Regions from separate parts of the Bradyrhizobium sp. CCGB20 genome, predicted to be linked through region 2. Evidence: predicted binding sites of a transcription regulator. Region 2 holds the regulator's gene; each other region holds the start of a gene.
What was found. The regulator PhoB, encoded in region 2, activates phosphate uptake and scavenging genes when phosphate is short. The targets are predictions, from matches to a motif close to TGTCATNNANCTGTCAT.

Region 1 (9,556 bases), 3.8 Mb from region 2:
ATTTTTCGACGATCGCGACCTTCAAGCCGAGCTGTGCGGCGCGGATCGCGGTGACGTATCCGCCCGGGCCGGAGCCGATGATGATGACGTCGAAGGATGTGTCGGCCATGGCGGCTCCCGTTCAACTCAAGCGGTCGTTGCGCCGCGGGCGCGGCGATTGAGGATATAAGCTCTGATCAGCCATTCGATGAGAATGACCACCGCCATGATGGCGAAGATGGTGAGCGCGATTGGCGCCCAGATGTTGCGCGACAGCGCCTCGCCGGCAAAGAAGGCGGACTCAACGATGTCGCGGCCGAGCGGGCTGAGCGTGAGGATCAGCGAAACCAGCATCGAGATCCAGGGCCAGCGCGTCGTCATGCGCCATCTCAGACCATCATCATGACGGGATTTTCGATCAGCTGCTTGAAGGCGCCGATCAGCTCGGCGCCGAGCGCACCGTCGATGGCGCGGTGGTCGCAAGACAAGGTCACGCTCATCATGTGCGCGATCTCGATCTTGCCGCCGCGCACGACGGGACGCTCCTCGCTGGTGCCGACCGCGAGAATGGTCGCATGCGGCGGGTTGATCACGGCGGTGAAATGGCTGATGCCGAACATGCCGAGGTTGGAGACCGCGGTGGTGCCGCCCTGGTATTCTTCCGGCTTCAGCTTGCGCGAGCGGGCGCGTGCGGCAAAATCCTTCATCTCGTTGGAGATAGTCGACAGCGTCTTGGTCTCGGCCTTGCGGATGATCGGCGTGATCAGGCCGCCGGGCATCGCCACGGCGACACCGACGTCGGAATGATGGTGCTTGACCATGCCGGATTCGGTCCAGCTCACATTGCAGTTCGGGATCTTCTGGAGCGCAACGGCCATCGCCTTGATGACGAAGTCGTTGACCGAGATCTTGTAGAGCGGCTTCTTCTCCTTGTCCTTGGGAGCAGCCGCATTGATCTCCTCGCGCGCAGCGAGCAGCTTACCGATGTCGCAGTCGATGGTCAGGTAAAAGTGCGGGACGTTTTGGATCGACGCAGTCAAACGTTGGGCAATCGTGCGGCGCATGCCGTCGTGGGGAACGACGTCATAGGAGCCCGGCTCGAACAGCGACAGGATCTGCTTGTCCGACATGGTCGGCGCGATCGAGGGCGCACCGGAGGGCGCCGCCGCAGGTGCCTTGAGGCCCTTGCCGGACTTGGCCTGCTCGACGTCACGTGCAACCACGCGGCCGTGCGGGCCGGTGCCGGTGACCATCGAAATCTCGACGCCGGCTTCCTTGGCGAGACGCCGCGCCAGCGGTGAGGAGAACACGCGACCACCATGGCCGTTGCTCTGCGCGGCCGGTGCGGCAGCAGCTTGCGGAGCGGGAGCAGCAACAGGCGCCGGAGCAGCCTTGGGCGCGGCAGGCGCAGGCGCGGGCGCGGCAGCGGGAGCTTCAGCAGCTTTCGGAGGAGCAGCCGCGGCGCTGGGCTTGGCGGCACCTGCCGCCTTCACGTCCTCGCCCTCGCCGGCCAGCACCGCGATCACGTCATTGACCGGGACGTCCTGCGTGCCCTCGGGCACGAGGATCTTGGCGATCGTGCCTTCGTCGATGGCCTCGACCTCCATCGTCGCCTTGTCGGTCTCGATCTCGGCGATGACGTCGCCGGATTTGACCTTGTCGCCTTCCTTCTTCAGCCACTTGGCGAGGTTGCCCTTCTCCATCGTCGGCGAAAGAGCGGGCATCAGGATGTTGATGGGCATGCTGACCTCACGAAGAACTTCTCAAAACGTCGTCCCCGGAAGCGAGGACGAACAGACCAGGTTTAGTTGCCGATGTCGCCCTGCCACAGGCGCTCATTGGCAGGATTGGAACGCCAGTTCTTCATCATGGTGATGGAGCGGTCGTCCGCAAGATCGATCCAGGGGATGCCGAACTTGTCGAGGATGTCCTTCGAGCCCGGGAAGGTGACGGATTCCCCGATCACCACCTGCTGGACCTTGAACAGAGCAAGTGCGCCGGCGCACATCGAGCATGGCGACAGCGTGGTGTACATGACGGTGTCGTGGAACGAGATCACGCCGGCTTCGCGCAGGCAGCTCATCTCGCCGTGCAGGATGACGTTTTTCTCCTGCACGCGGTTGTTGTGGCCGCGGGCGATGATCTCGTTGCCGCGCGTCAGCACGGCACCGATCGGCAGGCCGCCCTGCGCGATCGAAGCCTCCGCCTCGCGGATCGCCTCCAGCATGAAATCGAAGTGACGGGATTCGATCGCCACGGTCAGTGCCCCTTGCCGCGCGGCGTCGTGGTGCCGGTGTCCGTGGGACGCTCGATCTCGGCCTGGAACATCTCGAGGATCCGGTTCAACGCGTCTTCCTCGGTGTATTCGCTCTCGCGCGCATAGGCGCGCGCGGCATGGCGGGCGAGATCGACCAGCAGCAGGCCCCACATGTCGGGCTCTTCGAAGGCCCGCTGGAACGCCATCGACAGCCCGCCGTCCAGCACGAACACGCGCAGGATCTCGACCGCGTCATCGCGGGTCATGACGTCGGGCGGCAGTGGCTGCTCCTTCGGGCCCGCCATGATCTACCTGTAGCAGACGGCTTTGGCGGCCTCGACCACTTCCGCCGCCGAGGGCAGCGCGAGCTTCTCCAGGTTCGCCGCATAAGGCATCGGCACGTCCTTGCCGGATACGCGCGCAACCGGCGCATCCAGATAGTCGAAGGCGTTCTCCATGATGCGCGCGGCGATCTCGGCGCCGACGCCGCTCTGGGCCCAGCCCTCTTCCACCGTCACGGCGCGGCCGGTCTTCTTGACCGAGTTGATGATGGTCTCGGTGTCCATCGGACGCAGCGTGCGCAGATCGATCACCTCGGCCTCGATGCCGTCCTTGGCGAGCTCGTCGGCGGCCTTCAACGCGTAGGTCATGCCGTTCGACCAGGAGATGATGGTGACGTGGCTCCCTGCGCGCACGATGCGCGCCTTGCCGATCGGGATCACGAAGTCGTCGAGCTTGGGCACTTCGCCGGTGTGACCGTAGAGCACCTCGTTCTCGAGGAAGATCACCGGGTTGGGGTCGCGGATCGCGGCCTTGAGCAGCCCCTTGTAATCGGCGGCCGAGAACGGCGCGACGACCTTGAGGCCCGGCACGTTGGAGTACCAGGACGAATAGTCCTGGCTGTGCTGGGCGGCGACGCGGGCGGCGGCACCGTTCGGCCCGCGGAACACGATCGAGCAGCCCATCTGGCCGCCGGACATATAGAGCGTCTTGGCCGCGGAGTTGATGATCTGGTCGATCGCCTGCATGGCGAAGTTGAAGGTCATGAACTCGACGATCGGCTTCAACCCGGTCATGGCGGCACCGACGCCGATGCCGGCAAAGCCGTGCTCGGTGATCGGCGTGTCGATGACGCGCCTGGCGCCGAATTCCTGCAGCAGCCCCTGCGTCACCTTGTAGGCGCCCTGGTATTCGGCGACCTCTTCGCCCATCACGAAGACGTCGGCGTCGCGGCGCATCTCTTCGGCCATGGCGTCGCGCAAGGCTTCGCGGATGGTCTGCGTCACCATCTCGGTGCCGGCAGGGACTTCCGGATCGGGCTCAGCGACGGCCTGCGGCGCGGGCGCAGCCTTGGGTGCAGGTGCCTCGGCCTTTGCGGCGGCAGGAGCTGCTTCCGCAGCCTTCTCCTGCTTGGCCGGCGCAGGCGCCTTGGCCAGATCAGCGGCGCTTTCACCGTCGGCGAGAATCGTCGCGATCGGCGTGTTCACCGCAACGTCGGCGGTGCCTTCGGGGATCAGGATCTTGCCGAGCGTACCTTCGTCGGTCGCCTCGACCTCCATCGTCGCCTTGTCGGTCTCGATCTCGGCGATGACATCGCCGGACTTGATCGTCTCGCCCTCTTTCTTCAGCCACTTGGCAAGGTTGCCCTTTTCCATCGTGGGCGACAACGCGGGCATCAGCACTTGAATTGGCATATCGACTCCAAAAGAAAGCTTGCGCGCGTTCAGCGGTAAATGTCGGTCCAGAGCTCGGCGGCATCCGGCTCGGGGTCATGCTGGGCAAAGTCGGCAGATGCGTTGACGATGTCGCGCACCTCGGCGTCGATCGCCTTCAGATCCTGCTCGCTGACCTTGGCGGCCAGCAGGCGGTTGCGCACCTGCTCAATCGGATCCTGGTCGTGGCGGACTTTTTCGACCTCCTCACGCGTTCTGTATTTTGCGGGGTCGGACATCGAGTGGCCGCGATAGCGGTAGGTCTGCATCTCCAGGATGTAGGGGCCCTTGCCGGCGCGGCACCAGGCCGCCGCCTCCTCGCCCGCGGCCTTCACGGCGCGGACGTCCATGCCGTCGACTTGCATGCCGGGAATGTTGAAGGACGCGCCGCGCTTGGAGAAATCCTGCTGCGCCGAGGCGCGCGAGACCGCGGTGCCCATGGCGTAGCGGTTGTTCTCGATGACGTAGATCACCGGCAGCTTCCAGAGCTCCGCCATGTTGAAGCTCTCATAGACCTGGCCCTGGTTGGCCGCGCCGTCGCCGAAATAGGTGACGCTGACGTTGCCGTTACTGCGATAGCTGTTGGCAAACGCGAGACCGGTGCCCAGCGAAACCTGCGCGCCGACGATGCCGTGGCCGCCGTAAAAGTGCTTCTCCTTGCTGAACATGTGCATGGAGCCGCCCTTGCCCTTGGAATAGCCGCCGCGCCGGCCTGTCAGCTCGGCCATGACGCCATTGGCCTCCATGCCGGTGGCGAGCATATGGCCGTGATCGCGATAGCCGGTGATGACCTGATCGCCCTCTTTCAGGGCCATCTGCATGCCGACCACCACGGCCTCCTGGCCGATATAAAGATGGCAGAAGCCGCCGATCGCGCCCATGCCGTAGAGCTGGCCGGCCTTCTCCTCGAACCGCCGGATCAGGAGCATGTCGCGGAGCGCCTTGAGTTCCTGCTCCTTGGTGAATTCCGGGGGCGAGCCGCCGTCGGTCTTGTCCTGCGCAGCGCCTGCGGCGGCTTTCTTGGGTGCGGCCATGGGAATTCCGGGTCAGAGAAAACTTCAGCCCTCTCTAACCCAAGTCAAACGCCCTTGGAAAGCACCGCGGCGGCATGGCACGATTTTCATTATGCCGCAGTGCAACGTGGCCGAAACTTTGCAAAACCTTTAGGCTTGATTGGGCAACATTAGCTCCCCGCCCGCGCAGCGGGTGCAAGCAACCAACGCAGCGAAAATCAGACACGGTTACGTTCGGATCCGAACGAGAGCGCCGGTCCGATTCGCCGTTTCGCCTACCAGCCGAGCTCTCGCAAATACGTTGCGCGGGCGGCAACGCCGGTATGCGTGAAGTCGGTGAAGACCCCATCGACGCCAAGTCGGAAAAATTTGAGATATTCAAGGCTGGGATCACCGCGATAGTCGGCGGCCAGATATTTCTTCTCGTTCCGGAAGGTGAAGACGTGCACGAACAGGCCGAGCTTGTGCGCGTCGGCGATCAGGCTGGTCGCCTCCTGCGTCGAAGCGTCCGGCGTCGATCCCTTGTAGGGTGTGCCGTCGGCGTTGCTGTCCTTCCACGGCGCAATCTTGAGCGGAACGATGTAGGCCTTCCACGGGCCGATGCCGTCGGCATAGGTCTTGATCTCGGCAAGGCCCTCAGGCGTCAGCATCGCATCATACAGGCGCGGATCACCTGCAACCGTCCAGTCGAACGGGCGGGAGTTGGTGATGTTGTTGAGCAAGACCTTGCCGCTCCTGAAGTCGATACCGTTGCCGTCGATGAGCTGGACCTGCCGCGTCTGAAGACCATGGCTGCGCATATATTTCAGGCTGCCGGGCTCAAAACTCTGAACAAGGATGGGAGCGTCTTTCGTATTGAGTCCGTTGTCCTTGATGATCTTGATCAAGGCATCCTCGAACGGGCGGCCGCCGGGCGCGCCGCAGCCATTGGCGATCGCCTGGGCATTGTTCCAGGTCGGATTCTTGGTTTCCGGGTAGACGAAGATGGACCGCCCGGTCTCCTTGCTCTTCGCCTTGGCGATATCGATGACGTCCTGGAAGCTGATGATCGGGAGCTTGCCGTTGAAAACTTTCGGCCGCTCATTGGCGGCGTCATAGGTGGTGCCGGCGATCCACTGCTTCAGCTCGGCCATGGTGAAATCGGTGATCGACCAGTCGTTGGTATGGTCCTCGCCATCCACGATCAGTGACTTCAGCACTGATTTGGGATCGGCCGGGTCGGTCAGATCCGTGCGGTAGTCGGCAGGCACGCCGGTGGCCGACGGGGCCTTGACGCGCACACCGGGCACGGTGCGCTTGCGGGCCGCAACAGCGGCATTGGTCTTCGCGACATCCGCAACATTGGTGTTGTCGCTCAGCCAAGGGTTATGGCGCACGGCCAGGACGCAATCCTTGGTGAGGTGCAGGTCCTCTTCGAGCGCATCAGTGCCGAGGGCTGCGGCGAGGTCATAGGATGCCTCGGTCTCTTCCGGCACCAGTCCCGGCACGCCGCGATGCCCGAGGATCAGCGGGGGCTTTCCATCGACGGTCAGGAAGGGCTTGGCGCCTGATGGCGCCGGACCAGTCTGCGCGAAGGCGATCGACGGCGCCAGCAACGCCAGGGCCACCGCGCCGTACAACATCGCTCCAACGCGCAGCTTCCGTGCCGAAAAATCGCGCTTCATGGCCATGCCTCCGTCGTCTGCCTGGCATCGCCTCGCATGCCAAAGGGGCCGAGCTGGATAGCTCGGCCCCTCGTCTTGTCTCAACTCTCTGACAGCGGGATGACGAAGGCGGCGCCACATTGGCGCCGCCTCGCCCGATCAGAAGAAGCCGAGCTTCTTCGGGCTGTAGCTGACCAGCAGGTTCTTGGTCTGCTGGTAGTGATCGAGCATCATCTTGTGGGTCTCGCGACCGACGCCCGACTGCTTGTAGCCGCCGAACGCGGCATGCGCAGGGTAAGCGTGGTAGCAGTTGGTCCAGACCCGGCCGGCCTGGATGGCCCGGCCGAAGCGGTAGCAGCGGTTGGCATCGCGGCTCCAGACACCGGCGCCCAAGCCATAGAGCGTGTCGTTGGCGATCGCGAGCGCCTCCTCGTCGGACTTGAAGGTCGTGACCGAGACGACGGGCCCAAAAATCTCCTCCTGGAAGATTCGCATCTTGTTGTGGCCCTCGAACACGGTCGGCTGGACATAGAAGCCGCCGGACAGATCGCCCGCGAGCTCGGCGCGGCCACCGCCCGCCAGCACCTTGGCGCCCTCCTGCTTGCCGATGTCGATATAGGAGAGGATCTTCGCGAGCTGCTCGCCGGATGCCTGCGCGCCGATCATGGTGTCGGCCTCGCGCGGGTCGCCCTGCTTGATCGCCGCGACGCGCTTGAGCGCCCGCTCCATGAAGCGGTCGTAGATGTCGGCGTGGACCAGCGCCCGGCTCGGACAGGTACAGACCTCGCCCTGGTTCAGCGCGAACATGACGAAGCCTTCGATCGCCTTGTCGAAGAAATCGTCGTCTTCGGCGGTGACGTCGTTGAAGAAGATGTTCGGCGATTTGCCGCCCAGCTCGAGCGTGACGGGAATGAGGTTCTGGCTGGCATATTGCATGATCAGCCGGCCCGTCGTGGTCTCGCCGGTGAAGGCGATTTTCGCGATCCGCGGGCTCGACGCGAGCGGCTTGCCCGCTTCAAGGCCGAAACCGTTGACGATGTTGAGGACACCGGGCGGCAGGAGATCGCCGATGATCTCGGCCCAGACCATGATCGAGGCCGGCGTCTGCTCGGCGGGCTTGAGCACGACGCAATTGCCGGCGGCGAGCGCCGGCGCGAGCTTCCAGCACGCCATCAGCAGCGGGAAGTTCCAGGGGATGATCTGGCCGACAACGCCGAGCGGTTCGTGGAAATGATAGGCGATGGTGTCGTGGTCGATCTCTCCGATCGAGCCTTCCTGTGCGCGCACCACCCCGGCGAAATAGCGGAAATGATCGATCGCGAGCGGCAGGTCGGCGGCACGGGTCTCACGGATCGGCTTGCCGTTGTCCCAGGTCTCGGCAACCGCAAGGCGCTCGAGATTCTCCTCCATGCGGTCGGCGATCCGGTTCAGGACCGCGGCGCGCTCGGCGACGCTGGTGCGTCCCCAGGCGGCCTTGGCCGCATGCGCCGCATCGAGCGCGGCCTCGACGTCCTGCGCGTCGGACCGCGCGATCTTGCAGACGATCTGGCCCGTCACCGGCGAGGCATTGTCGAAATATTTGCCCGAGATCGGCGCGACGAATTTCCCGCCGATGAAATTGTCATAGCGTTCAGCGAAGGGAACTTTCGTGACGCCGAGGAATTCCACCTTGTTCATTGATCACTCCCGAGTTTTGCTGTTTGCGCAATTCGTCGCGTGGTCGCGACTTGTGCCGACGATGTCGCGGGAGAGTTTGTCTGTCAGCCCGGGCGGGAGCGATGTCGGGGCCGACCTGTCGCAGTTCTGCGACAGGTGATGCAGCTGCACCTACATACTCCGACCTCATCCTGAGGCGCGCGCCCTTGCGCGCGTCTCGAAGGATGGCTGCGGATGCAGTGGGGCCTGTTTGGTTCGAGACTACCGCTTCGCGGTCTCCTCACCATGAGGGGATAGAACTCAGTGTTTCAGCTCGAACCGCTTCAACTTCCGATGCAGCGTGGCGCGGCTGACACCGAGGGCCTTGGCGGCGGCCGAAACATTGCCGCCCGCGCGCAGCAGCGCCCGCTGCAGCACCGCGCGCTGGCCGCCGGCAAGATGGTCACGCGCGGGTTCGCCGCCGAGCAAGTCGGCCGCGGGCACCGGCTGCAAAGCACGGCCGGGCGCGATCCCAAGCCCCGCCCGCGCAGACCGGGTCGCGCCGATCACGAGATCGTCCGCGTCGACCGCGACGAGGCCGATGGACTGGCCGTCTGCGCCTTGCGTCAGCACGATGCGGGCATGGGCGAAGGCGCGGCGAAACAGATCAGCCTCGATGCGCCGCGCCGCCTCACCTGCCGCCAGCGCGATGAGGCTGGAGAACGCATCGGTGCGGTCGGCGCGGCAGGAGGAGACGTCGAGCACGCCGGCAAAGGCCGCCTCGTGGTCGTAGATCGGAACGGCGGTGCAGCTCAGGAGCGTGTTGCGGGTGAAGAAATGCTGGTCGCGGTCGATCGTCAGCGGCCGCTGCTCGACGACGCAGGTGCCGATGCCGTTGGTACCCTCATGCTCCTCGCTCCAGAGTGCGCCGGTCCACAAGCCCCAGGATTGGAACGTCGCATCGTCCGCCGGTGTGCCACGGCGGTCGACCGGTACGCCCTCGCCGTCGGCGAGCAGCACGCAGCAGCCGCTCGCGCCGACCGCCTGATAGAGCCGGTCCATCGCGCCCTGTGCGGCGGCCAGCAGCGGCGCAATGCGCTCCCGGGCCTGACGCAGCTCGGCTTCGGTCAGCCGCATCGGCGCGGCACGGCCGGCGGGATCGAGATGATGCAATCTGGAGGAACGGCGCCACGAGGCCACGAGCGCGGACCGTGCCGCCTGGCCTGACGCGATGGCGGCCTCGACACGGGCCGCGTGATGCCGGGACATTGGCCCATTCATCACTGTTTCCTCCGGGTGGCAGTCTAGGCGGCGTTG
Region 2 (9,556 bases):
GCCGAGCAGCTTGCCGACCGGCGCAGGGTAATCGTGCTTGGTCAGGATCTCGTCGAGCGCGGGACCGAGCCGCACCAGGCGCCCGCGCACGTCCAGCGCGTCGACCTCGTAGGGCAGCACAGCGTCATCGATGGGAACCGCTGATGGTGCGCGAACCGGGCCTTCGAGCCCGGTATTCATGTCAGGGGATTGGGAAACCATGGCGCTCTATCTGGGGTCGGAGGGCGGGAAATGGAAGGGGCCGCTGGGTGGTGTGTTCCGATGCAGGTTGAACCGTACCAGGCCGCCTCAAATTCAGTGTCGTTCCGGACAAGCGTAGCGAAGCGGAGCGCCGATCCGGGATCCATAACCACAGGCTACAGTTTGGCGAAGACTGTTAGCCTCGGCCAGCCTGCCACAAGAGAGCTTCCGCGGTATGGGTCCCTGCGTTCGCAGGGACGACAGCTCTATGTGAGGTCGGCAGCCGGCCTCCGACGAACCTACTTCACCGCGTCGAAACACCAGGCCAGAATGCCCTTCTGTGCGTGCAGGCGGTTTTCGGCCTCGTCGAACACGACCGATTGCGGGCCGTCGATCACCTCGTCGGTGACCTCCTCACCGCGATGGGCGGGCAGGCAGTGCATGAACAGCGCATCGGGCTTGGCCAGCGACATCAGCTTGGCATTGACCTGATAGGGCTTGAGCACGTTGTGACGGTGCTCGCCTTCCTTGTCGCCCATCGACACCCAGGTGTCGGTGACGACGCAGTCGGCGCCATGCACGGCGGCCTCGGGATCGGTGCCGAGCACGATCGACGCCCCGGTCGCCTTGATGAAGTCGCGCATCACCTTCTTCGGTGCGAGCTCGGGCGGCGTTGCGACGTTGAGCTTGAACTTGAAGCGCTCGGCCGCATGGGCCCAGGACGCCAGCACATTGTTGTCGTCGCCGGTCCAGGCCACCGTCCGGCCCTCGATCGGGCCGCGATGTTCCTCATAGGTCATGAGGTCGGCCATCACCTGGCAAGGGTGCGAACGGCGCGTCAGGCCGTTGATGACCGGCACGGTGGCGTTTGCCGCAAGCTCCAGCAAGGCCTCGTGATTGAGGATGCGGATCATGATGGCGTCGACATAGCGCGACAGCACGCGCGCGGTGTCGGCAATGGTCTCGCCGCGGCCCAGCTGCATCTCGGCGCCGGTGAGCATGATGGGCTCGCCGCCGAGCTGGCGCATCGCGACGTCGAACGACACGCGCGTGCGGGTCGAGGGGCGCTCGAAGATCATCGCCAGCGTCTTGCCTTCGAGCGGCTTCACGGGCTGCTGCGCCTTCTGCTTCGCCTTCATCGCGGAGGATGCGGCGAGCATGCGCTTGAGCTCCGACAGCGGCAGCTCGTTGATATCGAGGAAGTGCTTGGGGGAGTTACTCATCAGCTTGCCGCCCGCTTGGTGCCCGCAAGCGCAGTGCAGGCGCGTTCGAGCCGCCCGACGCTGTCCTCGATCTCGGCTTCGCTGACGATCAGGGGCGGCAGGAAACGCACGACATTGTCGCCGGCACCGACCGTGAGCAGTTTCTGGTCGCGCAGCGCCGCGACGAGATCGCCGGAGGGCACCACGGCCTTGATGCCGATCAGGAGGCCTTCGCCGCGCACTTCGCTGACGACGTCGGGATGACGGTCGATCACGGAGGCGAGCTTCTGCTTGAGCAGCAGCGACATCTTCTGCACGTGATCGAAGAAGCCGGGCTTGAGCATGACGTCGAGCACGGCGTTCGCAGCCGAGATCGCCAGCGGGTTGCCGCCGAAGGTTGAGCCGTGCGAGCCGGGCCCCATGCCGGAAGCCGCATCCGCAGTCGCCAGCACCGCGCCGATCGGGAAGCCGCCGCCGAGCGCCTTCGCCAGCGACATGACGTCAGGCGTGACGCCGGTGCGCCTGTGCGCAAAGAGATCGCCGGTGCGGCCCATGCCGGTCTGCACCTCGTCGAACGCGAGCAGCAGGCCCTTCTCGTCGCAGAGCTGGCGCAGCGCCTTGAGGAAGGAGGGGGTCGCCGAACGCACGCCGCCCTCGCCCTGGATCGGCTCGATCAGGATGCCGGCGGTCTGCGGACCAATCGCCTTCTTCACGGCCTCGATGTCACCGTGCGGGATCTGGTCGAAACCGTCCATCGGCGGACCAAAACCTTCGAGATATTTTGCAGACCCCGTCGCAGCCAGCGTTGCCAGCGTGCGGCCGTGGAAGGCGCCCTCGAAGGTGATGATGCGATAACGTTCCGGATGCCCCTTGGAGAAGTGATGATGGCGGACCAGCTTGATCACACCCTCCAGCGCTTCAGCGCCGGAATTGCAGAAGAACACGAAGTCCGCGAAGCTTTCGTTGCACAGACGCGCCGCAAGCTTCTCGCCATCCGGGCTCTGGAACAGGTTCGACATGTGCCAGAGCTTGGCGGCCTGCTCCTGCAACGCCTTGACCAACGCAGGATGCGCGTGGCCGAGCGCATTCACCGCCACGCCCGAGGTGAAATCGAGATAACGCTCGCCGTTGGTCGCGATCAGCCAGCAGCCTTCGCCGCGCTCGAAACCGAGGTCGGACCTGGCGAAAACGGGGAGCAAATGCGGCGCTGCGCTGTTAGTCATGACGATCACTTGATTGTTGCGGACGGTGTGAGCGTGCATTGCGCAACGCACCATTGACCGGCCCGGAAAACGAAACGTGCCGCCTTTTAAGGGCGGCACGCAGGACCATCTTATGCCTGGTGAAACGGGTGTCAATGCCGCCTGGAAAGCCTCGCGAAATGCTGAATCCGTAGTCTTGCGGTGGTGATTTTGCGTATTTTCGCGACGGAACATGTGGAAGCGAGTCGGCGGACTCTTGCGCGTGAGTCACGCCATATTGTAGCGTTTGGCTTGTCAGATACGACATCTCGTGCAGCAGTTCTGATCCTCTAAGTCCTCATGTACCGGCGTAAGCGTTCGGGCGCATCTGGCGCGCCCGGCGAGCCTTAAGGGATTCTGACGGCACGGGTTTTTCGAAGCTTAGGCATTCGCTGTGCGGCCCCAGGATGGCAGGCGCCGGCGGAGGAAAGGGTGCAATGACGGTTTTGACCTGGTCAGATGATCGCGTCGAGCAGCTGAAAAAGCTCTGGGAGGCCGGACTTTCGGCCAGCCAGATCGCCGCTGAGCTCGGCAACGTGACCCGCAACGCGGTGATCGGCAAGGTGCACCGGCTCGGCCTGTCCGGCCGCGCAAAGAGCCCCTCGTCCGCAGCGCCCCGGCCGCGCAAGGCGCGTCCCGCGCAGCACATGATGCGGGTGACCCGGCCGATCGCGCGCGGCAACACCGCGCTGGCGCAGGCCTTCGAGGTCGAGGTCGAGGCCGAACCGGTCACCTACGACAACGTGGTGCCGATGAGCCAGCGGCTGTCGCTGCTGGAGCTGAACGAGGCGACCTGCCACTGGCCGGTCGGCGATCCCTCGAGCCCGGATTTCTTCTTCTGCGGCGGCAAGGCGCTCTCCGGCCTGCCCTACTGCGCCCAGCACTCGCGCGTGGCGTATCAGCCCGCAGCGGATCGCCGGCGCGCGCCGGCGAAGCCGGGTCCACGCTGAGGTCATCAGCGCGCGGCCAGTGGTCGCGCTAAGACGGTTCAACAAATCGGATGTCGTCCCTGCGAAAGCAGGGACCCATAATCCCAAGGCGCACTTATCCCGCGGGATGGTCACTCCGAGTCTTCGCCAAACCACTCTTTGTGGTTATGGGTCCCTGCTTTCGCAGGGACGACACCGGAGAATGCGGCGGCAGCCCGCTGGATCAGTCTGCCAACGTCACGCCGCAAACCCTACGCCTGCTCTGCCTTCGCAAAGCGATCATCGAGCGCGTAGCCGGCGCCGCGGACGGTGCGGATCGGGTCCTGCTCGCGGCCGAGATTGAGCAGCTTGCGCAAGCGGCCGATATGTACGTCCACGGTACGCTCGTCGATATAGATGTCGCGGCCCCAGACGCTGTCGAGCAGTTGCTCGCGCGAGAACACCCGGCCCGGATGCTCCAGGAAGAACTCCAGCAGGCGATATTCGGTCGGACCAAGATCGATCGGCCGGCCCGAGCGCGCCACGCGGCGCTTGTCGCGGTCGAGTTCGATGTCGCCATAGGCGAGCACGGTTGCGAGCCGCTCCGGGCTTGCGCGCCGCAGCAGGCCCTTCACGCGCGCCAGCAGCTCGGGCACCGAGAACGGCTTGACGATGTAGTCGTCGGCGCCGGTCGCAAGTCCGCGCACCCGCTCGCTCTCCTCGCCGCGCGCGGTGAGCATGATGATCGGGAGCTGCTTGGTCTCCGGGCGGGTACGAAGCCGCCGGCACAGCTCGATGCCGGACAGTCCCGGCAGCATCCAGTCGAGCACGATCAAATCGGGGATGTGCTCCTTGAGACGGGTGTCGGCGTCGTCGCCGCGCATCACCGTCTCGACGTCATAGCCGTCGCCTTCGAGATTGTAGCGAAGCAGCTCGGTGAGAGCTTCCTCGTCCTCAACCACCATAATGCGTGCGCCCATCGGGTCGTCGCTCCTTAAGTATTCGGAACCGTCGTGGCGAAGGTCGTCATGTCGCCCTTCGGCCGCTTGTCGGTGATCGCCTGTCCCTCGATCATGTAGAACACGGTCTCGGCGATGTTGGTGGCGTGGTCGCCGATGCGCTCGATGTTCTTGGCGCAGAACATCAAATGGATGCAGAACGAGATGTTGCGCGGATCCTCCATCATGTAGGTGAGGAGTTCGCGGAACAGCGATGTGCAGATGGCGTCGACTTCCTCGTCGCCCTTCCACACCGCCATCGCCGCCGGCAGGTCGTGCGCGGCATAGGCGTCCAGCACCGACTTGACCTGCTGCTGCACGAGGTCGGTCATGTGCTCGAGGCCGCGGAACAGCTTGAGCGGATGGAAATCGGTCTCCAGCGCCGCGACGCGCTTGCCCATGTTCTTGGCGAGGTCGCCGATGCGCTCGAGATCGGTCGCGACGCGCATGGCACCGACGATCTCGCGCAAATCGACAGCCATCGGCTGGCGGCGCGCGATGGTGAGCACGGCGCGCTCCTCGATCTTCTTCTGGAGTGCGTCGAGATCGGCATCGATGGCGACGACGCGTTGACCGAGCGCGACGTCGCGGCGGATCAGCGCGTCGACGGAATCGACGATCATGCGCTCGGCGATCCCGCCCATCTCCGCGACCAGGCGGGTGAGTTCCTGGAGGTCGGTATCGAAGGCCTTTGCGGTATGTTCAGAACCCATGTCCCGTCTCCTCAGCCGAACCGGCCGGTGATGTAATCCTGCGTGCGCCGGTCGGTCGGCGACGTGAAGATCTTGCTGGTGTCGTCGAACTCGATCAGCTCGCCGAGATACATGAAGGCGGTCTTGTCGGAGACGCGCGCCGCCTGCTGCATGTTGTGGGTGACGATCGCGATCGTGTAGTTCTCGGACAGCTCCTGGATCAGCTCCTCGACCTTGGCGGTCGAGATCGGGTCGAGCGCCGAGCAGGGCTCGTCGAACAGGATGACCTCGGGCCGCACCGCGACCGTGCGGGCGATGCAGAGGCGCTGCTGCTGGCCGCCGGAGAGCGACAGGCCGGAGGCGTTGAGCTTGTCCTTGACCTCGTTCCACAGCGCGCCGCCACGCAGCGCCTTCTCGACGCGGTCGTCCATCTCGGACTTCGAGATCTTCTCGTAGAGACGGATGCCGAACGCGATGTTCTCGTAGATCGTCATCGGGAACGGCGTCGGCTTCTGGAACACCATGCCGACGCGGGCGCGCAGCAGGTTGAGGTCGAGCTTGGGGTCGAGGATGTTGGTCTGGTCGAGCATGAGCTGGCCGGTGACGCGCTGGCCCGGATAGAGGTCGTACATCCGGTTGAAGATGCGCAGCAGGGTCGACTTGCCGCAACCCGACGGGCCGATGAACGCCGTGACGCGGTTGGTGCCGAGCGCCAGGTTAATGTTCTTCAGCGCGTGGTGCTCACCATAGTAGAAGTTGAGGTTGCGAACCGTCACCTTGGCGGGCGCCTCGGGCAGCGGCTGCGAGCCGTGCTGAACGGCGGGCGTACTGACGGAAACAGACATTTCGCTCATTTTGCAGTCCTCTCGGCGCTAAGGAGGCGCGCGCCAATGTTCAGGGCAAGCACGGTCAACGTGATCAGCAAGGCGCCGCTCCAGGCGAGCTGCTTCCAGTAGGCGTAGGGGCTCTGCACGAAGTTGTTGATGGTAACCGGCAGGTTCGCCATCGTCTTGTTCAGGCCGAGGCTGAAGAACTGGTTCGACAGCGCGGTGAAGAGCAGCGGCGCGGTCTCGCCGGCGACGCGGGCGGTAGCCAGCATCACGCCGGTGATGAGGCCGGAGCGGGCGGCACGATAAGCGATGCGCTTGATCACCAGCGAGCGCGGCAGGCCGAGCGCGGACGCCGCCTCGCGCAGCGCGTTCGGCACCAGCAGCAGCATGTCCTCGGTCGTGCGCAGCACCACCGGAATGACGATGACGGCGAGCGCAAGGCTGCCGGCGATCGCCGAGAAGCCGCGCATCGGCACCACCACCGCACCGTAGATGAACAGGCCGATGATGATCGAGGGCGCCGAAAGCAGGATGTCGTTGATGAAACGGATCACCGAGGTCAGCTTGTCGTTGCGGCCGTACTCGGCGAGATAGGTACCGGCGAACAAGCCGAGCGGCGCACCGATGCCGACACCGAGCACGGTCATGATCAGCGAGCCGACGATCGCGTTGCGCAAGCCGCCTTCAGTCGAACCCGGAGGCGGAGTGTCCGCAACGAAGATCTCGAGGTTCAAACCCGCAAGGCCGTTGTAGAGCAGCGTGACCAGGATCAGCGCGAGCCAGGTGACGCCAAAGGCGGCGGCGCCGAAGCAGAGCCCGCGGATCACGATGTCCTTGCGGCGGCGGCGTGAATAGATCGGGTTCATGTTACTTCCCCGCTTTCTGGTCCAGCCGCATCAGCATCAGCCGGGCAGCCGCGAGTACGAAGAACGTCAGCACGAACAGCAGGAGACCGAGCAGGATCAGGCCGGACTGGTGCAGGCCGTCGCTTTCGGCGAATTCGGACGCGATCGCCGCCGAGATCGTGGTGCCCGGCGCGAAGATCGACGACGAGATGCGGAACGAGTTGCCGATGATGAAGGTCACCGCCATCGTCTCGCCGAGCGCGCGACCCAGGGCCAGCATGACGCCGCCGATGACGCCGACGCGGGTGTAGGGGATCACCACGCTGCGGACGACTTCCCAGGTGGTGCAGCCGACGCCATAGGCGGCCTCCTTGAGGACCGGAGGCACCGTCTTGAACACGTCGACCGAGATCGAGGTGATGAAGGGCAGCACCATGATGGCGAGGATCAGCGAGGCGTTGAACAGGCTGAGATAGGACGGCGGACCTGCGAAGATCGCCCCCAGCACGGGGACGCCGTCGAAGATCCTGATCATGAAGGGTTGGAACGTGTTGGCCAGGAACGGGCCCAGCACGAAGAAGCCCCACATGCCGTAGATGATCGAAGGAATGCCGGCGAGCAGTTCGATCGCCATGCCGATCGGGCGGCGCGCCCATTGCGGGCAGAGCTCGGTGAGGAAGATGGCGATGCCAAGACCCACGGGAATGGCAATCAGCATCGCGATGAAGGAGGTCACGAGCGTGCCGTAGATCGGTCCGAGCGCGCCGAGAACCGGTGGATCGGCCGACGGCGCCCAGCGCTGCGTCCACAGGAAGGAGATGCCGAATTCCTTCATCGCCGGGAAGGCGCCGACGATCAGCGAAAGGATGATGCCGCCGAGGATCAGGAGCACCGAGATCGCGGAGAGCCGCGTGATCCAGTAGAAGGTGACGTCGCCGAGCTTGAACGCGCTCAAGGCCTTGGCGCGGTCATACGGTCCGGCGTCGTCGATTACATCGCTCTGAACGGCCATCTCTGCCACGCCGATCCCCTGTGCCCGTTTATATACGCTTGTTGTTGGTCTCGTTGTTGGTCTTGCGCTCCGGATGCGGCGCGATGCCGATCCGGAGCGGACGTCTTTTGAGATCCCGGCGCCGTGTCCGGGACAAGGGCGCTTAGCTCTTGATCTCGGCAGCCCAGGTCTTCTCGATCAGGGTCACGACGCCCTCGGGCATCGGGATGTAGTCGAGCTCTTCAGCCGCCTTGCCGCCGTTCTTGAAGGCCCAGCGGAAGAACTTGATGGCTTCCTGCGAGGCCGCCTTGTCGGTGGCTGCCTTGTGCATGAGGATGAACGTCGCCGCGGTGATCGGCCAGGACTTCTCGCCGGGCTGGTCGGTCAGGATGACATAGTAGCCCGGAGCCTTGGCCCAATCGGCGTTGGAAGCGGCCGCCTGGAAGGCTTCGACCGTCGGCTGCACCGGCTTGCCGGCCTTGTTGACGAGGCCGGTGTAGGTCAGCTTGTTCTGCTTGGCATAGGCGTACTCGACGTAGCCGATCGAGTTCTTGGTCTGGCTGATGTTGCCCGACACGCCTTCGTTGCCCTTGGCGCCGACGCCGACCGGCCACTCGACCGCCGTACCCTCACCGACCTTGCTCTTCCAGTCCGCGCTGGCCTTGGCGAGGTAGTTGGTGAAGTTGAAGGTGGTGCCCGAGCCGTCCGAGCGGCGGACCACGGTGATCGCTTCCGACGGCAGCTTCACGTTCGGGTTGAGCTTCTTGATCGCGGCGTCGTCCCACTTGGTGATCTTGCCCAGATAGATGCTGGCGAGGGTCTCGCCGTCGAACACCATCTCACCGGGCTTCACGCCCTCGATGTTGACGACGGGAACGATGGCGCCCATCACCATCGGCCACTGGACGAGACCGTCCTTCTCGAGCTGCTCGGCCTTGAGCGGAGCGTCGCTGGCGCCGAAGGTCACGGTCTTGGCCTGGATCTGCTTGATGCCGCCGCCCGAACCGATCGACTGGTAGTTCAGACCGTTGCCGGTCTCCTTCTTGTAGGCGTCAGCCCATTTCGAATAGATCGGGAACGGGAACGTCGCGCCTGCACCCGTGATGTCGGCAGCAAAGGCCGCCGTCGTCGATGCGGCGACCAAGCCAGCAGCGACGATGGTTTTGATGAAATTCATGCTGGTCTCCATACAGGGGAGCGAAGCGCCATCCGCGCCCGATCGCGCTCCCCGTGCCGCCCCTTTAGGATCGGTCGGCTGTGCTTTTACGAAGGTTTCGTGACAGCTGGATGACACATCCAAGCGATTGAAATCGCTTGAGTATTAGCTCGAAGCCGGGGCCTTCGCCTGGGGAAAACAGGCGGTAAAAGTGGCGCCCTGCCTGGGCACGCTTTCGATTAAAAGCCGGCCGCGATGGCGGTTAAGAATATGTTTCACCAGCGATAATCCGAGTCCGGTTCCGCCTTGCGAGCGGCTGTCGCCGACGTCCACCCGGTAGAACCGCTCGGTCAGGCGCGGCAGGTGCTCGGGCGCGATGCCGGGCCCGAAATCGCGGACCATGACCCGGATTTCTTGAGTTCCGTCAGAGGCCGCCGGGTTTGTCAGCGACACGATGACACGTCCGCCCGAGGCCCCGTATTTGAGCGCGTTCTCGATCAGGTTCTCGAACAG
Region 3 (9,556 bases), 5.7 Mb from region 2:
TCGCCGGCGAATTCGTTGAGCTGGCGACCGCAAAGTACAGCTTCATTGCGAATGCGAAGGTCATTCAAGCTTACGCCGAGACGGAAGACACACTACTTGACATCAAGGCGTGATCGCTGACGTCGGGCCCTGTCTCGCCAGCCCTCGCTCGTCCGCCGCCACCGGCGCGACGCCGGGGTAGGGCCGCTACCCCAATTTTGTGCCGAGCTGCTTGAACACGGCCTCGCAGGTCATGAGATCGAGATGGCCGCCGCCGGCGTTCTTGAAGAACGTGATGTCGGACGGTGACGTGCGTCCCTGTACGCGACCGCCGGCGAGATCGTAGAGGTCGCCAAGAACATCAGCTTCACTGATCGCGCCGCTGGCGATCGGCTGCAGGATGTCGCCGACGCCGTGGAAAGCGGATTCACGCCTGTCCACGAAGACACGCGACAGCTTTGCTGCCTCGTCGTCTGCCTCGCGCGTTTGCGGCGTGTAGCCGCCGACCAGGTCCAGATGCGTGCCCGGTCGCAGATTGCGGCCATTGATCAGCGGCTGATGCGCGCGGGTGCAGGTGGTGATGATTTCAGCCTCGCGCGTCGCGGCGTCGAGATCAGTGATGGTATCCGCCTTGACACCGTCCGCCGCCAGTCGCTGCGCGAGTTCCGACGCGCGGTCCGGACTCCGGTTCCAGATCAGCACGCGTTGTAGCGACGGCCGCACGGTGCGATGCCCGCGGATCAGCCATTCGGACATCTCGCCGGCGCCGACGCAAAGCAGCGTCTCGGGATTGGGCGGGGCGAGCAGTTTCGTGCCCAGCGCGGAGTCGGCCGCGGTGCGCCAGTGCGTGATTTCGGTCCCGTCCATCGCCGCCAGCGGCCGTCCATTGGTGCCGTCGAACAGCACGCACACGGCCTGCACCGCCGGCATCTTTCCTTCCGCAAGATTGGCCGGAAAGCTGGTGAACATCTTGCTCGCCATGTAGCGCCCGGGATCGACGGCGCTGCGGATGACGTATTGCGCCTTCTCGCCGCCGAGAAAGGCATCCAGCACCTCCATCTTCGGCCGGCGGTGCGCGTCTTCCAGGGCGGCAATGAGGATCGGAAAGGTCAGAACTCTCGTCACTTCGGTATCGGAGACAAATTGCAAGGTGAAATCCTCATGGACGAGCGGCAGTTGCCCTTAGACCCGCGCGGCGAGTTCCGCAATGAATCTTCCGCCCGGGCTCCTTGGTTTTGATCCGCGTCAAAATCTCCTTCCCCCATCCGGCCCAAATGGGACTAGAGTGCCGGCGGGCAGGCCGGCGCAGGCAGGAGGTCCCATGTCAACTTATGTCGTCAGGTTCATGAAGGACGTGCTCGGCCAGTACGGCAGGCAGATCGAGGTTTGCCAGGGTACGCTCGAGATCGACGCCACCGACGAGAACGAAGCCACGGAGCGGGCGAAGGCAAAATTCTGCAAGGACCAGGCGTTGCACCACTGGTCGCTGCATGCCGACCGCATCCAGGTGAGACCGGCCGACTTTCCGTCGTGAGGCCTACCGGCCCGGCGCGATGAGCGGCGGGGGCGCCGTCGTTCCCGCGCCGAGGGATCGTTGCACCATCACAGTGTCGGACCAGCGGCCGTGGCGATAAGCGACGCCACAGAGCAGGCCGGCGCGCGCGAAGCCGAACTTCTCGTGCAGCGCCAGTGATGGCGCATTGTCGGCATCGATATAGCCGATCATCTGGCGGAAGCCGGCCGCCGCACAAGCGTCGATCAGTTCCTGGAGCAGAAGCCGTCCGACCCCGCGGCCAAGGTGCTCGTGATGGACATAGATTGAGTGCTTGGCCGTGTAGCGATAGGCCGGGCGTTTGCGGAATAGTACCGCATAGGAATAGCCGACCACCTCGCCGCGAAAGGTCGCGACCAGGTGCGGCAGGCGGGTCTGCTTCAAATTCTTGCGCCGGTCTCGCAAGTCGTCCGGTTCGGGCGCGCCGGTTCCCTCGACATCGCGCGGCACGCCATTGCGGACGTGATGGCGGTAGATCGCCAGCATCGCCTCGACATCGCTCTCGCGCGAGGGCCTGACCTGGACCGGTTCGTTGCTTGCGCGCGCAGCTGTTTCGTTCATCGGCACCTACTCGGCAACGACGTAAGTATAGAGCCCGATGCGGCCGTTCGCATCGATCTCCTTGTAGACGCCCTGGATTTCCACATCGAACCCCGGGAACGTGTTGAAGCAGGTCTCGAACATCTTGAGATAGTCCACCATGGGCTTGGCCCGTTCGGTCAGCCGCTCGCCTGGCACGATGGTGGCGATGCCCGGTGGATAGACCACGAAGGGCGTGGTGGCGATGCGGCCCGCGATCGCCTCGATCGGCAGATAGTCGACGTCGTTCTTGAACAGATAGCGCGCAGCATCGCGGGGCGACATCGCGATCTCAGGCATGTGCTCGGGCATGAACTGCCGGGCCTGGAGCGCGCTGACGTCGGCGGCGCGGAAGAAGCGGTGCATCTCGCCGCAGAGATCGCGCAGCCGCACGCCGGCGTAGCACGCTTGGCGCCGCTGATAAAATTCGGGGATGACGTCGGCCAGCAAGGCATTGTCGTCATGCAACCTTTTGAATGCGACAAGGCCCGAGATCAGCGTGCCGGCCTTGCTCGCCTCGACGCCAGGGGTGAGCAGGAAGAGCAGGGAGTTGAGGTCGTTCTTTTCAGGGACGATGCGGTTCTCGCGCAGATATTGCGCGACGACCGGCGCGGGGATGCCGTGCTCGGCATAGGCGCCGGTCGCGCGATCGAAGCCGGGCGTGAGCAGCGTCAGCTTGTTCGGGTCGGTCATGGCGAAGCCCTCGCTGAGGCCGGGGAAGCCATGCCAGGTGCTGTCGGGGGAGAGCTGCCACAAAACCGGATTGGTGGCGAGCTCGTCGGTGGAGAGGGTCTCCCAGGCGACGTTGTGCGCGGCGCCGGGGCGGCTGACGTCGGGAATGGCGATACGATCGGGGACGAAGGGTTCGAAGAACCAGCGCCGGTCCGGATTCTGCTCCTTCTCCTCGAACTCCCGGCGCATCGCGCGGATTTTTTTACGCAGCTCGATACCCAGCCGAATTGTATCGTCCCACAGCACTTCGCCCGATCGCCCCTTCATCATCTGCGCACCGACATCCAGCGATGCGAACAGCGGGTAGAAGGGGGAGGTCGAGGCGTGCTGCATGAAGCTCTCGTTGAAGCGGCGATGCTCGACGCGCCGCTTCTGGCCGCGGATGTGGCGGTCCTTGATGTGGATCTGCGAGGCCTGCGAGAAGCTCGCGAGCTGCTTGTGGGTGGACTGCGTTGCGATGATGCCGGGCGCTTCCGGCGGAAGGTTCGCCAGCCCCATGGCGAAGCGGCCGGCATAAAGCGGGTGGAATTTCATGAAGCCGGCCCAGGCCTCGTCGAACAGGATGTATTCGCAGAGGTGGCCGATGCGCTTCAGGATCATCTCGGCGCTGTGGATCGAGCCGTCATAGGTGCACTGCTCGACCACGGCGACGCGGAACGGCCGTTCCTTGCGCCAGGCCTCCTTGTCCGTAACCAGCGGATGGTTGCGAATCGCCTCGCGCAGGGCCTTTTCGTCGAGCATGTCCCAGCGCATCGGGCCGATCAGGCCCCAGGCATTGCGAATGGTCGGCACGTAGATCGGGATGCCGCCATTGATCATCAGCGCGCCGTGATGGGCAGCCTTGTGGTTGTTGCGGTCGAACAGCACGAGGTCGCCGTCGGTGACGAGGGCGCCGAGCGCGACCTTGTTCGAGGTCGAGGTGCCGTTGAGCACGAAATAAGTCTTTTCCGCACCAAAAATCTGGGCGGCTTCCTTCTGCGCCTTCAGCGCGGGTCCCTCATGGGTGAGGAGATCGCCGAGATCGAGCACGGAATTGTCGAGGTCGTCACGGAACACGGATTCTCCGAGATGCTCGACGAAGACCCGGCCGATCGGGCTGCGGTTGTAGAACACGCCGCCATTGTGACCCGGACAGGTCCAGAGCTGGTTGCCTTCCTCGGCATAGTCGACCAGGGCGCCGAAAAACGGCGTCTTCAGCGTCTCGGCATATTGCTTGAGCCGGCTGATCAAATTCTTGGCGATGAAGGTCGGCGTCTCCTCGGACAGGAAGACGTAGCCGTCGATGAAGTCGAGCACCTCGACCGGCAGGTCCTCGAAGCGCTTGCGCCGGATCAGGAGGATGATCGGAAAGTCGAGGCCGCGGCGGCGCATCAGGTTGATCAGCGCCGAGGTCTTCCCTTCGAGGCCCTTCTTGCCCCAGTCCACCACCATGCAGCCGATCGCGGCGTCGGTCTGCACCGCGATCTCGGCGTCCTCCAGTCTGCGGGCCCGCACGACCTCGAAGCCGGAGCGCTGGATCTCCTCGATGATCTGGTTGAACCGGATGCCTTCCAGGTCGTCGGCGTCGAACACAGGCGCGGCAAACAGGAAGTTGAAGCGCTTGAAATAGTCCATGGCGTGTCCCGAATATGCGGAGACTGGCAGGTCTCGGCACTTTCGATGACAGTTCTATGACAGTGGCGCAGATCGACCTCCGCCGAGTTGGTGAGGGAGCGGGAACAGCTACCGTTTCGCCTCGCCGAACACCACCGTCGGCACCGCGCGGTTGACGATCTCGCGCAGTGCAAAGCTCGATTGCACCCTGGCGACGCGCGGCAGGCGCGACAGCTCGGTGCGATGGATGCGCTCGAAATCCTGGATGTCGCGGGCGAGCACGATCAGGATGTAGTCGTCGGTGCCGGACATCAGGAAGCATCGCACGACGGAGGGGCATTTCACCACCTCGGTCTCGAACGCCTTCAGCGCCTCGTCGCTCTGGCTCTCCAACGCGATGCGGACCAGCACGGTCGTGGTGAGGCCGAATTGCGCGAGATCGAGCGCAGCCTGGTAGGCCTGGATGTAGCCGTCGTCCTCCAGCGCCTTCTGCCGCCGCGCCAGCGCCGTGCTCGATAGCCCGACCTTGTTGGCGAGGTCGGTGTGGCTGGCCCGCGCATTGGTGGTGAGTTCCGCGAGGATGGCGAGGTCTTTCCGGTCGAGGGCCAAGGTTTTGTTTCCAGCGTGAAAGGGCACTTCCGCGACCGAAACCGGCGCGCACATGACGAAACTAGCGGATATTTGCACGAAACCAAACCGGCCACGCCGTTACGATCATGGGGGAATCAAAAGGAGCTGAAGATGCGCGTCGGTGTGCCCAGGGAGATCAAGGTGCAGGAATATCGCGTCGGGCTGACGCCGGGCGCCGTCCGCGAATATGTGGCGGCCGGGCATCAGGTGACGGTCGAGACCGGTGCCGGTAGCGGCATTGGTGCTTCCGACGACGTCTATCGGCGGGCAGGGGCCGCCATTGCCGAGAGCGCACGCGATATCTTCGCGACCTCCGAGATGATCGTGAAGGTGAAGGAGCCGCAGAAAAGCGAATGGGCCCAGCTCCGCGAAGGCCAGATCCTGTTTACTTACCTTCATCTTGCGCCGGATCCGGAACAGGCCAAGGGCCTGCTCGCTTCCGGTTGCACTGCGATCGCCTATGAAACCGTCACCGACGCGGCCGGTCACCTCCCCCTGCTTGCGCCGATGAGCGAAGTCGCCGGCCGCCTCGCCATCGAGGCCGCCGGCGCCGCGCTCAAGCGATCGGCCGGCGGCCGCGGGCTGCTGCTCGGCGGCGTGCCCGGTGTGCAGCCGGCGCGGGTCGTCGTGCTCGGCGGCGGCGTGGTCGGGACGCAGGCCGCGCGCATGGCCGCTGGCCTTGGCGCGGAAGTCACGGTGATCGACCGCTCGATTCCGCGCCTGCGCCAACTGGATGATCTCTTTATCGGTCGCGTGCGCACCCGCTTCTCGACGATCGAGTCGGTCGAGCAGGAAGTGTTTGCCGCCGACGTCGTGATCGGCGCGGTACTGGTGCCGGGCGCCAGCGCGCCGAAGCTCGTCACGCGCGCCATGCTGACATCGATGCTGCCGGGCGCCGTGCTGGTCGACGTCGCCATCGACCAGGGCGGCTGTTTCGAAACCTCGCATCCGACCACGCACACCGATCCAACCTATGAGGTCGACGGCGTCGTGCATTATTGCGTCGCCAACATGCCGGGCGCGGTGCCGGTGACGTCCAGCCAGGCCCTGAATAATGCGACGCTGCCGTTCGGCCTGTCGCTCGCGAACAAGGGTTTTGCTGCGGTGCTGGAGAACCCGCATTTGCGCAACGGGCTGAACGTGCATCGCGGCCGCGTCACCAACAAGGCGGTGGCGGAAAGCCTCGGGATGGATTTTGCGCCGGTGGAGAGCGGGCTGGCGGCGTAAAGCATGATCCGGAAAAGTGCGCAGCGGTTTTCCGATCAGATCATGTTTAAACAACTAATCTAAAGCACGATGAAGATCGCGCTTTAGCGGGTTATGCCGGCTTGCGGTGGCGGCTGCCGAGCGCGGCCGCGATGGTCTCGGGCTTCTCAATCCGTTCGATCAGCATGTCGATGCGGTCGCCGCCCCAGAACAGCTCGCCGTTGAACACCATGGTCGGCACGCCGAACACCCCGAGCGCCTCGGCATCAAGGATGATGCGGTCATGCTGATCGCGGGCAGGACCGTTGACGTAGGCTTCGAACGCGCTCGCCGAGCCGCCGCACGACGTGATGACATCGGTGATCGCGGCGAGATCGTCGATCTCCAGCTCATGGCTCCAGAACTTGCGGAACACCGTGTCATGGTAGGCGCGGAAGAAGCCGTGCCGCTGTGCGAACAGCATTCCGACGCTGGAGTAAAAGGCGTCGTAGATCCGCCGCGGCCCTTTCATGACGAGCCCCTGCGCATTGGCATGGCGCCGCGCGTCCATATAGGCGTAGCGCACCTTGCGCCAGAAATGCGGCGTGCGCTCCTCCACCGTTCCCATGAATTCGGCGACGCGCAGCGTATAGGGAAGCCACTCGAGCGCGACGCCATGCGTCTCCTCGAGCTCGAACAGGCGCTTGTTGGCGACGAAGGCGTAAGGGCTCTTGTAGTCGGTGTAGATGCGGACCACTGGCTTTGGCATGGTGAGCTTCCTTTGGGCGTGCGGCGCAGCCAGCCGCAAGCTCCGTCATTGCGAGCGAAGCGAAGCAATCCAGAATGTCACCGCGGAAAGACTCTGGATTGCTTCGCTTCGCTCGCAATGACGATGTGGTGAGAGTGTAGGCTAACGCTACATCAAGTCCGCGTCGATAAAGGAGTCACGCCTTCGTCAGCCTGTACTGCCCCAGATCGGGATCGTGCGTCATGCGCCAGTAGTCCACGAACCGCCACGGCATCGCCGAAAACACGCGGCCGCTTGAATTGCGGTAGTAGGTGCTCATGCCCGGATGGGTCCAGATCATGGTCTCGTGCTCGGCATCGACCTTGCGGACGTAGTCATCGAGCACGTCCTGGCGGACGTCGATGGCAGCGACATCGTGCTCGATCATGTCGGCGAGACAAGCGGAGATGTAGCGGCTCTGGCACTCCGACTGGAAGATGACGCTGCCGCCATGGGCGGGCCCGGAGTTCGGGCCGAGCATGCAGAAGAAATTGGGGAATCCAGGCACGGTGAGCCCGAGAAACGCGGTCGGATTGTCGTTGGTCCATGCCTCGCGCAGATCCTTGCCCTCGCGCCCGCTGATATTGAGGCGCGCGGCCATCTCCGTCACCTTGAAGCCGGTGGCGACCACGATGATGTCGGCGGGGCGGTGCTTGCCATCCGCGGTGACGATGCCGCTCTGATCGAAATGATCGATCGTGTCGGTGACGAGTTCGACATTGTCCCGCGTCAACGTCTTGAACCAGTTGTTGTCGAGCAGGATGCGCTTGCCGTAGGGCGGATAGGTCGGCACGCATTTCTCGATCAGGTCGGGCCGGTCCTTCAACTCGGACAGGATGAAATCGGTGAGCTCCTGACGGTGCCGGTCATTGCCCTTGTTGACGGCGCGCTCCGGGTGCGGCCAGGCCGGATCCTTGCGCAGGAAGGGCAGCAGGCCGTCGCCGTAACGCCAGAACATATTGAAACGGTACCATTGCACATAGAACGGCAGATGAGCGAGCAGCCAGCGCGCGCCCTCCGTGATCGGATCGGAATAACCCTGCACCGGCCGCGCCCATTGCGCGCTGCGCTGATAGACCGTGACCGAGGCAACGCGGCCGGCAATGGACGGCACGAGCTGCATCGACGTCGCGCCGGTGCCGATCACGGCGACATGCTTGCCGTCGATGTCGATGTCGCCGGACCACAGTGCCGAGTGCAGGATCGTTCCCTGGAAGCTCTCTTCGCCCTTGAAGCGCGCGCGGGAGGGATCGTTGAGCTGGCCGATGGCCGAGACCAGCGCGGTGGATTCGAAGGTCTCTTCGCCGTTCCTGGTCTTGAGCGTCGAGATCCAGCGCCGCTTGCCTTCATCCCAGCGCGATGATTTCAGTTCGGTATTCACACGCAGATGCTTGCGGATGCCGTATTCGTCCGCGACCTTCAGCAGGTAGCCGAGCAGTTCCTCGCGCTGGCAGAAATAGCGCGTCCATGCATTTCCCGAGCCGAACGAATACGAATACGAGTGGTTCGGCGTATCGACGCCGCAGCCGGGATAGCGGTTGATCCACCAGGTGCCGCCAAGCTCGTCATTCTTCTCGACGATGGTGTAGGGGATGCCGAGATGGCCGAGTGCCACGCCGAGCGCGATGGCGCAAACGCCGGCGCCGACGATCAGGATGTGCTGGCCGGCGAGTTTCTCGTCCGAGGGACGCTTGGTCCAGCGCGGCTCGCGCGGCACAAAGCCCATCTCTTCGCGCATCAAGGGCGCATATTCGGGTGCGACGTTCTCGCCGAGGCAGGCGCGCATCATCCTCAGCAGCAGGTCCTCGCCGGGATCGCTGATGACGGGTTTTGGCGTGCCGTCGGCGAACAGCTTGACCACCGCGGCGCGGATCTCGTCCTGGACTTCCCGGGGCACTCCGGCCTCGGGGTCGGGGATGAGGCGGATGTCGCGCTTGGGCAGGTACGGCGGCTCGAGCCAGCGCTCGTCGCCCGTCATGTGCACCAGCACCATCAGCAGGCAGCGGATGTCGGCTTCCGCGATTGCCGAGGCTAGGTCGAGCGGCTTTTGAGGAGATACGATGTTCATGGCGTGTCCTGATCTCCGGATGCACTGAAGAGGCCGCGCGTCATCAGCTTGCGATAGGCGGAGATGACGTGATCGGGCACGGCGGTGACGCCGCCTTCCGAATAGGAGTAGCGGCGGCTGAGATAGCCGCGCGAGCCCATCAGCATGTGGACGATCGCCTCGAATTCCTCGTCGCTGTAATCCGCGATGGCGCCCGAGCGTCGCGCGCGACGCAGAATGCGGACATAGGCGACCGAGATGTTGTCGAGATGCTTCTGGTAGCCGATGGGCGCGAAGAATTCGGCTTCGTTGAGAATACGCAAAAACTCCGGCACCTCGCGGATGAAGTCGAAGAAGGCGGAGAAGCGCGCGATCTCCTGTCGCGCCGCATCCGCCGTGCCGGTGCGGGCGCGGATGAACTCGACCATGTCGAGGCCGATCTTCGGCAGCAGCTGGTCGAGCAGTTCCTGCC

Region 1: NLM15_RS23605 (glycerophosphodiester phosphodiesterase family protein) is a predicted target of PhoB. The motif match lies at 6,714-6,730, and genes of this name have one in related genera.
Region 3: NLM15_RS14780 (Orn/Lys/Arg decarboxylase N-terminal domain-containing protein) is a predicted target of PhoB. The motif match lies at 4,502-4,518, and genes of this name have one in related genera.

Annotation. Positions count from the first base shown of each region.
Region 1 is NZ_JANADN010000001.1:5,100,829-5,110,384, forward strand. It holds gene lpdA (dihydrolipoyl dehydrogenase) at 1-109, opposite strand, end outside; gene NLM15_RS23575 (hypothetical protein) at 127-360, opposite strand; gene NLM15_RS23580 (pyruvate dehydrogenase complex dihydrolipoamide acetyltransferase) at 369-1,721, opposite strand; gene NLM15_RS23585 (nucleoside deaminase) at 1,784-2,236, opposite strand; gene NLM15_RS23590 (DUF5076 domain-containing protein) at 2,239-2,541, opposite strand; gene NLM15_RS23595 (pyruvate dehydrogenase complex E1 component subunit beta) at 2,545-3,930, opposite strand; gene pdhA (pyruvate dehydrogenase (acetyl-transferring) E1 component subunit alpha) at 3,960-4,982, opposite strand; gene NLM15_RS23605 (glycerophosphodiester phosphodiesterase family protein) at 5,237-6,625, opposite strand; gene adh (aldehyde dehydrogenase) at 6,764-8,281, opposite strand; gene NLM15_RS23615 (GAF domain-containing protein) at 8,561-9,520, opposite strand.
Region 2 is NZ_JANADN010000001.1:8,929,319-8,938,874, forward strand. It holds gene NLM15_RS42120 (Hsp33 family molecular chaperone) at 1-201, opposite strand, end outside; gene argF (ornithine carbamoyltransferase) at 480-1,403, opposite strand; gene NLM15_RS42130 (aspartate aminotransferase family protein) at 1,403-2,605, opposite strand; gene NLM15_RS42135 (GcrA family cell cycle regulator) at 3,061-3,573, shown strand; gene phoB (phosphate regulon transcriptional regulator PhoB) at 3,804-4,511, opposite strand; gene phoU (phosphate signaling complex protein PhoU) at 4,526-5,242, opposite strand; gene pstB (phosphate ABC transporter ATP-binding protein PstB) at 5,254-6,075, opposite strand; gene pstA (phosphate ABC transporter permease PstA) at 6,072-6,917, opposite strand; gene pstC (phosphate ABC transporter permease subunit PstC) at 6,919-7,908, opposite strand; gene pstS (phosphate ABC transporter substrate-binding protein PstS) at 8,051-9,064, opposite strand; gene NLM15_RS42170 (ATP-binding protein) at 9,209-9,556, opposite strand, start outside.
Region 3 is NZ_JANADN010000001.1:3,204,777-3,214,332, forward strand. It holds gene NLM15_RS14760 (flagellar basal body rod protein FlgC) at 1-113, shown strand, start outside; gene NLM15_RS14765 (ornithine cyclodeaminase family protein) at 187-1,128, opposite strand; gene NLM15_RS14770 (hypothetical protein) at 1,301-1,513, shown strand; gene NLM15_RS14775 (GNAT family N-acetyltransferase) at 1,517-2,092, opposite strand; gene NLM15_RS14780 (Orn/Lys/Arg decarboxylase N-terminal domain-containing protein) at 2,099-4,456, opposite strand; gene NLM15_RS14785 (Lrp/AsnC family transcriptional regulator) at 4,565-5,044, opposite strand; gene ald (alanine dehydrogenase) at 5,177-6,292, shown strand; gene NLM15_RS14795 (2-hydroxychromene-2-carboxylate isomerase) at 6,384-7,019, opposite strand; gene NLM15_RS14800 (NAD(P)/FAD-dependent oxidoreductase) at 7,195-9,105, opposite strand; gene NLM15_RS14805 (TetR/AcrR family transcriptional regulator) at 9,102-9,556, opposite strand, start outside.